Regions from separate parts of the Clostridium sp. CS1-1 genome, predicted to be linked through region 2. Evidence: predicted binding sites of a transcription regulator. Region 2 holds the regulator's gene; the other holds the start of a gene.
The links. The regulator Rex, encoded in region 2, represses fermentation and respiration genes when NADH is low (regulators of the CRP and FNR family bind a similar motif). The targets are predictions, from matches to a motif close to ATTGTTAANNNNTTAACAAT.
Positions count from the first base shown of each region.

Region 1: a site for Rex is predicted at 2,329-2,348, ahead of AC0N0V_RS11015 (acyl-CoA dehydrogenase). Genes of this name have one in related genera too.

Region 1 covers NZ_CM148680.1:2,344,864-2,348,935, forward strand. Annotated here, with positions in the region: gene AC0N0V_RS11005 (acyl CoA:acetate/3-ketoacid CoA transferase) at 1-446, opposite strand, end outside; gene AC0N0V_RS11010 (4-hydroxyphenylacetate 3-hydroxylase N-terminal domain-containing protein) at 684-2,144, opposite strand; gene AC0N0V_RS11015 (acyl-CoA dehydrogenase) at 2,406-3,545, shown strand; gene AC0N0V_RS11020 (hypothetical protein) at 3,686-4,072, opposite strand, start outside.
Region 2 covers NZ_CM148680.1:4,586,065-4,590,136, forward strand. Annotated here, with positions in the region: gene gltA (NADPH-dependent glutamate synthase) at 1-122, opposite strand, end outside; gene AC0N0V_RS21755 (sulfide/dihydroorotate dehydrogenase-like FAD/NAD-binding protein) at 122-1,012, opposite strand; gene AC0N0V_RS21760 (redox-sensing transcriptional repressor Rex) at 1,279-1,911, opposite strand; gene abc-f (ribosomal protection-like ABC-F family protein) at 2,278-4,072, shown strand, end outside.

The sequences.
Region 1 (4,072 bases), 2.2 Mb from region 2:
TCCTTAGTAAATTTATTCAATTTACCTCCCTCTATCCTTGGATCAGCATAGGTTTTTAATCCTACGCGAGTAATTACACCAGGTCTTTTTGCAGCGATATCTCTGTATAAATGGCATATAACTCCCATAGGTAAATTATATGCTTTAATCTTATTTTCGAAAGCTAACTTTTGAAGCTTCGGTACCAATCCCCAGTGACCTCCTATTACCTTGGTTACCAATCCTTCGTGTCCCATATGATTTAATCCCGTATCTTTACTGTTTCCTTGACCTGCTGCGTAAACTAAAGTTAGGTTCTTAGGCCTTTGTTGTTCTAAATATATTCTTTCAATTTCAGAGGTGATATCTTCGGGGTGAGCACAGCCTAAAAATCCTCCTATAGCAATAGTATCGCCATCTTTAATTAGAGCAACTGCTTCTGTTTTTGACATGATTTTTGATCTCATTATCTACCACTCTCCATTCATTTTATAATCGATCTCCCAGGTACTTTTAGACGATAAATTATCTAGTTACGGACATAATGAATGTAGGGTTAAATTTGAAAATCCAGCTAAGAAACCTACGGCATGTTTTTGATACTAGCCGTAGGTAATTTAATCTGTCACTATTATTTTTAGTCAAATGCAATACCACAAAAATGGTTTTTACTATTGATAATTATATAGAAGCACTATAAAATTCTATTTGCCTACTTCTGGTACATCTTCGGTTATTCCAGCAATTTTCTTAGCGCATTCAGCAAATTTATCCATTGGAGTTAATGCTCTTACAACCATTCTAGCTCCATCTGGTGATCCACCGCCATGCATACAACCTGGAATTCCTCCACCTACTGTTAGGTATTCAGCTAAACGTGCAGCACGAGCTCTAGCCTCTGCAGATACTAATTTGCCTGCTTTAAAATACTTTTTAATTAATTCTCCGTTTTCTTCACTGTTAAAGTCTGCATAGGACGGCATACATCCAGTTTCTACAATACCACTCCCAATTTCTTGGCAAAGTCTTCTAGTTTCAGTTGGTAACTTAGCCACATTTACTTTGTTTGCATGTGCCGCTTTTGAATCCGCAATAAAAGTTCCTGATGGATGCTGTTTTCCAAGTACGATAGCACCTACTCCCGAGGAATAAGTAGTCTCATTGTTAAGCGCCATTTCAGTTATTTTATCGTGGAACTTTTTAACTGATAACCCATTAGCTCTTACGTTTAAAACTGCAGTACCAATCATGCAGTCCCCTTGTCCCGCAACACATGCACCTATACATGAACGATAGTTAGCAGTAAACCCACCTATGAATTTTCCTGCACCTTCAAATTCACCAGCCATAAACACTCTTTCATTAGGAACAAATACATCATTAAAGAATATCCATGATTGTGTTATACCAGTTTGAGGCATATCCCATCCATCTTCAAATCTTCTCTTGTCGCTTGGTCCACGGGATTCAATGATAGTTATTCCATCCATATCTCTAGGAACAGAAAAACATACTGCATAATCTTTAGCACCTTCTTTTAATCCAGTTGTAGGAACTACAAAAATTTCATGAGCAGCTGCTACTCCTGCGATTTGAGCTTTACATCCACGAACAACTATTCCATCTGGTCTTTTCTCAACTATATGAACATAAGCATCTGGATTCTCAGGTTGGTTATCTGGACCAAAGCTTCTGTCTCCTTTAGCATCAGTTAAAGCACCTGCTATAACCCAACCATTTTCCTGTGCCTTTAAAAAATATGCTTTTAATCTTTCTTGATAGTTTGTTCCATATTTCTTATCTATATCATGTGTTACAGACCACATTATGTTTGATGCTTGCCATCCAACACATAATCCAGCATGGCAATTTCCAGTTTCTAAAAACATATGCCTCTTGAATTTCATATTCATTATTAATTCTTCTTGTGACCACATTGGATTAGTCCAACGCATTACTTCTTCACCAGTAAAATGTGAAGTAGCAACTACCAATTCCTTTGTTTCTGCATTTTCTGCAAGTTCAAATGCGTGACTATGTGTATTTACAACTGCTCGTGTAGCAGGATGTGAAGTTACATCTTTAATTAATTCATCAAACTTGTAGATATTTGATTTCATCCTCCTTAAAGATTCTAAGTACTGTTCTTTTGATATAATCGCCATATATTTTCCAACTCCCCTCAAAACTGTTAATTATTCGGATATCATTTTAATCACAATTTTGTAATTGTTTACATACCCAATAATACATATGATTGTTTTTTGTCATATATGAATTTTTTTTGAACAAGAAATCTTAATTGCTTCATCCAAAAATCTATTTTAATTAACATTCACAACAGTAATTTTTTTTATATTTTTATCATAACTTTAATTAGACATAATTAATTACAAAACTATCAAACGATTAGGGGGAATTTTTTTATGGATTTTAAACTCACTTTAGAACAAGAAGCTGTAAAACAGATGGCTAAAGCATTTACTGAAAAGGAAATCAAGCCAATTTCGGCAGAAAGTGATAAAACAGGTATATTTCCAACGGAAAACTTTAAAAAAATGGGGGAAATGGGCCTTTTCGGATTGCCTTTCCCAAAAGAATATGGTGGATCAGGTGGAGATTACATGTCTTATATTTTAGCTCTTGAGGAAATATCAAAAGCATGTGCCTCTACAGGAATATCCTATTCAGTACACGTTTCCCTATGCTCATCTCCAATATATATGTTCGGAACAGAAGAACAAAAACATAAATATTTGCCTGATCTCCTTTCTGGTAAAAAAATTGGTGCTTTTGGTCTAACTGAGCCTAATGCTGGCACTGATGCGGCAGCTGGTCAAGCTACTGCTGTCCTAGATGGCGATTATTATATACTAAATGGTCAGAAGAAATTTACTACTAATGGTCCTATTGCTGATACTTTTCTAGTATTTGCAATAACAGATAAGAGTAAAGGAGCAAAGGGATTGTCCGCCTTTATAGTTGAAAAAGACTTTCCTGGAATTTCCGTTGGAAAAATTGAGGATAAAATGGGCTTAAGAGCAGCTCAGGTTTCTGAAACCTTCTTTACTGATTGTAAAATTCCTAAAGAAAATCTTCTAGGAAAAGAAGGGGATGGCTTTAAAATAGCTATGAAAACTTTAGATGGTGGAAGAATAGGAGTAGCTGCTCAGGCACTGGGAATTGCTGAGGGAGCTCTTGAAGAAACTATTAAATATGTTTCTCAAAGGAAACAATTTGGAAAAGAAATATATAAATTCCAAGGTCCTTCTTGGATGATGGCTGACATGGATGTTAAAATTGAACAGGCAAGATACTTAACTTATAAAGCTGCTTGGGATAAGGATAACAATCAACCTTACTCAGTATCAGCAGCTAGAGCAAAACTCACTGCTAGTGACACTGCTATGTATGTAACTACAGAAGGTGTTCAACTTTTTGGTGGGTATGGATATATGAAAGATTTCCCTCTTGAAAGAATGATGAGAGATGCTAAGATAACTCAAATATATGAAGGTACTAATCAGGTACAAAAAATGGTTATTTCCGGTTCACTGGTTAGGTAGCCTAAATTATTGTATTTTATTAAAGAGGACTATATAAAAGTGAACTTTCAGGCCAATGTTTAGCGTTATTAACATTGACTTAATAACACTAAACATTGGCTTTTGCTTACAGTTTCTTACTTACTGAAGTTGCTTTTTCCCTACTCCGCTTTACGTCTATTAGGATTCTCTATTATTTCTAACTGTCTGATATAATGAGTATTATGTTTATTTATAACTTTCTTAAAGTCTTCGTTGTCATTAATAAGTTCGTCAGATATATCAAAATAATCTACTTTTACATCTATTCTATCAATGATATCTTTAGGAGTAGGGAATTTTAAAGTTGTTGTTACATATCTTTTTATAAATATCTTCCTAATTTCTTCCTCTGATAATCCTTTTTCATTACGTTCTAGTAAAAGTAATCTATCCTTTTTATAGATTTCATTTTGAAGCTTTTTATCGTTTTCTGAAACCTTAAATAAATACTGCATTAAAAGCTCCCTGCTGTTATCAAGTATTGACTCTAGGTTATCTTCAGTTTT
Region 2 (4,072 bases):
AAGCATCTAGCAGCTTCCTGCATAGCTTCTTCTTTTGTGTAGCCCAAGCAAACTTCTTCAAAGTTAGTAGCTCTTACCTTTGCATCTTGTTCTTGTATTGGCGTTCTCTTCATTCTATCCATTACTTGTCACCTCCGCAATCGCAACCTTCTCTGTCGTGAGTTGTTCCTTCTTCTTTTCTTAAAAGTTTTCTTCCTTCTTCAGTTTTATACATAGCTTGTCTTCTCATGGATTCATCAAAATTTACTAAGTGTCCATCAAATTCTGGACCATCTACACATGCAAATTTAACTTCTCCACCTACAGTTACTCTACAAGCTCCACACATACCTGTGCCATCTACCATTATTGGATTTAAGCTTACTATAGTATGTATTCCATATTCTTTTGTAAGTTTAGCTACAAATTTCATCATGATCATAGGTCCTATAGCAATAACTTCATCATATTTCTTGCCTTCATTGTCTATAAGTTCCTTTAATAAATTTGTAACTAGTCCTTTATATCCATAACTTCCATCATCTGTTGCAACATATAAGTTGCCGCAGACTGCTTTCATTTCTTCTTCAAGTAGTACATATTCTTTTGATTTAGCTCCAACTATAACATCTACAGATACACCATGCTCATGAAGCCATTTAACTTGTGGATATACTGGTGCTGCACCAACTCCACCTGCTATGAATATCATCTTCTTGTTCTTTAATTCTTCTAAATCTTCATGTACAAATTCTGAAGGTTGTCCAAGTGGTCCTACAAAGTCTGCAAATGTGTCGCCTACTTCATATTTTGCCATCTTTTGTGTCGAACCTCCAAGTGTTTGATATACAATAGTTACTGAACCTCTTTCTGCGTCATAATCACAGATTGTAAGAGGTACTCTTTCCCCTTTTTCATCAGTTTTCACTATAACAAATTGTCCTGGTAAACAAGACTTAGCAACTCTTTTAGCTTCTATATCCATTAAAAAGATATTAGGAGCGAGCTCTCTCTTACTTAAAATTTTATACATTTTACTTTATCCCCCCGTATGTTTGTTAATGCATAATCACTCTTCAACCCTATCCTAATTATACCACAATAAAATAAAAATTGAATAACTAATCAGCATATTATATAAATTTTTAATAATATACAATAATTAATAAATAACACAGCTTAAAATGTATAATTAAATCAGTAAGTAATAGTTGTAGTTTGACATATACTTACAAAAAATAAATAAAAATGATTGAAGCATTACACTTCAATCATTTTTATTTATCCTATACTTTTTATTTATTCTATACCATTTAGTAGGCATATTAATGTTAATAGGCTGTCACTTAGATGAACATTTTCCACTTTTACATCATCAGGAACTACCAGATCCACTGGAGCAAAGTTCCATATACCTTTGATCCCATTATTTACAAAAGTATCACAAATCTTTTGTGCATTTGTACTTGGAACACATATTATACCAATATCTGCTGGACGTTCTTTTAGATAGTCTCCTAAATAATCTATATCTTTTATTTCTATATCTCTTATTCTAAGTCCTATAAGCTTTGGATTTATATCAAATATAGCTTGTAAACTAAATCCTAACTTTTCAAACTTTGTATAATTTGCAATAGCCTGACCTAAATTTCCTCCTCCGACTATTACTGTTTTATATTCTTTTGTCAATCCTAAGATATTACTTATTTGATTATAAAGATCTCCTACATTATATCCATAGCCTTGTTGGCCAAAATCTCCAAAGCAGTTTAGATCTTGTCTTATTTGTGATGCTGTAAATCCTATTTTTTCACTCAATTCCTTAGAAGATATTCTATCTACGTCATTTTTCATTAAGTCTCCTAAATATCTATGATACTTAGGTAATCTTTTTATAACAGCCATTGAAATATTTTTTTTCTTATCCATACCGCACCTCTTATTAATATATTAATATGTTATCATTGCACTTCAATAAATTTATTTGTTTATATTTTATCACTTTATAACATTCTTGTCTCACTTTTTATAGTATTATTTAATTATATAATATGTCAATAACATATTTTTTATTATTCTTTATATTTTCATATAGTTAAAAGCTTATTCCATAATTTTCATTCAACTTTTAACATTATTTAGCTAACTTTTGTAACTTTTTGTTTTACATGATTCGTGAAATTTATATCAATTGCTTTCTCCATACTTCTTGGTTTTAACTATAAATTATTAAATTTTACTACAAAAAATTCTTTTTACATAGTAAAATATTAATGATTAAGGAAGGTGAAACTCATGATAATTTTAAGTTGTAAAGATGTTAAAAAGAGCTATGGAATAGATGTAATACTGGAAGATGTAACCTTTAACATAAATGAAGGAGAAAAAGTAGGATTAATAGGTCCAAATGGTGCAGGAAAATCCACTCTTTTTAAAATTATTACCCGTCAATTAGACTATGATAGCGGTGATTTATTTATAGATAAAAACAAAACCTTGGGGTATTTAGCCCAGCATTTATCCCTCGATTTCTCTAACACCATATATGATGAACTGCTTACTGTCTTTGAGGATTTATTAAACTTAGAAAGTAAATTAAATAAATTAGAGCAATTAATGAACGAACCCTATAATCCAGAAAAAGAAGAATATCACAACAAGGTAATCAAGGACTATACTGCTTTTTCTGAACTCTATACAAATAGAGGCGGATATACTTATAAAGCTGAAATCAGCAGGGTACTAAAGGGACTTGGATTTACAGAAGATGATTATAATAAACCAATAGATATATTAAGTGGTGGTCAAAAAACTAGAGTTGCATTATGTAAGCTTCTTTTAACTAAACCAGATATTCTTCTTCTGGATGAGCCTACAAACCATTTAGACTTAGATGCAATTGAATGGCTTGAAGAATATCTAAAGACTTATAAAGGTTCAATTATTATCATCTCTCACGATAGATATTTTTTAGATGCAATTACTAATAAAACAATTGAACTTATAAATGGTCATATAAACTGTTATAATGGCAACTATACTGCCCACTTAGACTTAAAGCAAAAAAATTACGAAATACAACTAAAAGCTTTTAATATACAACAGGCAGAACTCAAAAGACAAGAAGAAATAATTGAAAGATATAAATCTTTTAATAGAGAAAAAAGTGTAAAGGCTGCAGAAAGTAGACAAAAAGCTTTGGATAAGATTGAAAGAATAAAAGCTCCAGATAAAGAAAAAAAAATCAAAAATGTAATATTTGAAACACAGATTAAAAGTGGTAATGACGTTTTACATGTAGAAAACTTAAGTAAAAGCTATGGTGAAAAAGTTTTATTCAATAATCTATATATGGATATCAAAAAAGGAGAAAAAACTGCCCTTATAGGGGAAAATGGCCGTGGTAAAACGACATTATTTAAAATAATAATGGATGAAATCGAACCTAATTCCGGTATAAACGTTCTTGGTAAAAATGTTTTTATAGGATATTATGATCAGGAACAATCTAATTTAGATTCTGAAAAAACAGTAATTGATGAAGTGTGGGATGACTTTCCCGAACTCACCACGACTGAAATTAGAAATGCCTTAGCCTCTTTCCTTTTTATTGGAGATGATGTATTTAAGAACATATCAACTTTAAGTGGGGGCGAAAAATGTAGAGTTAACCTTTTAAAGCTTATTCTCTCTAAGTCTAACTTTCTGTTGCTTGATGAGCCTACAAACCATTTAGATATAATGTCTCGTGAGGCCCTAGAAGATGCAATTTTAGGATATGATGGTACTGTACTTGTTATATCTCATGATAGATATTTTTTAAATAAGGTTATTCAAAAAATTTATGAACTTGGGGAATCTGGAGTTAAAGAATATTTGGGCAACTATAGCTATTTCCTAGAGAAGAAGAAAAACCCATTCAGATTTCAGGATGAGGAAGAAAATGCAGGTAAAAGCAAAACTCAAATACAAAATGAAAAAAAGAAAAAAAGAGAATTAGAAAAAGTTGAGAAGGATAAAAAACTAAGAGTTAAAAACATAGAAACAGAAATTTCAAATTTAGAAAAACTTATGCTCGATCTGCAGAGTG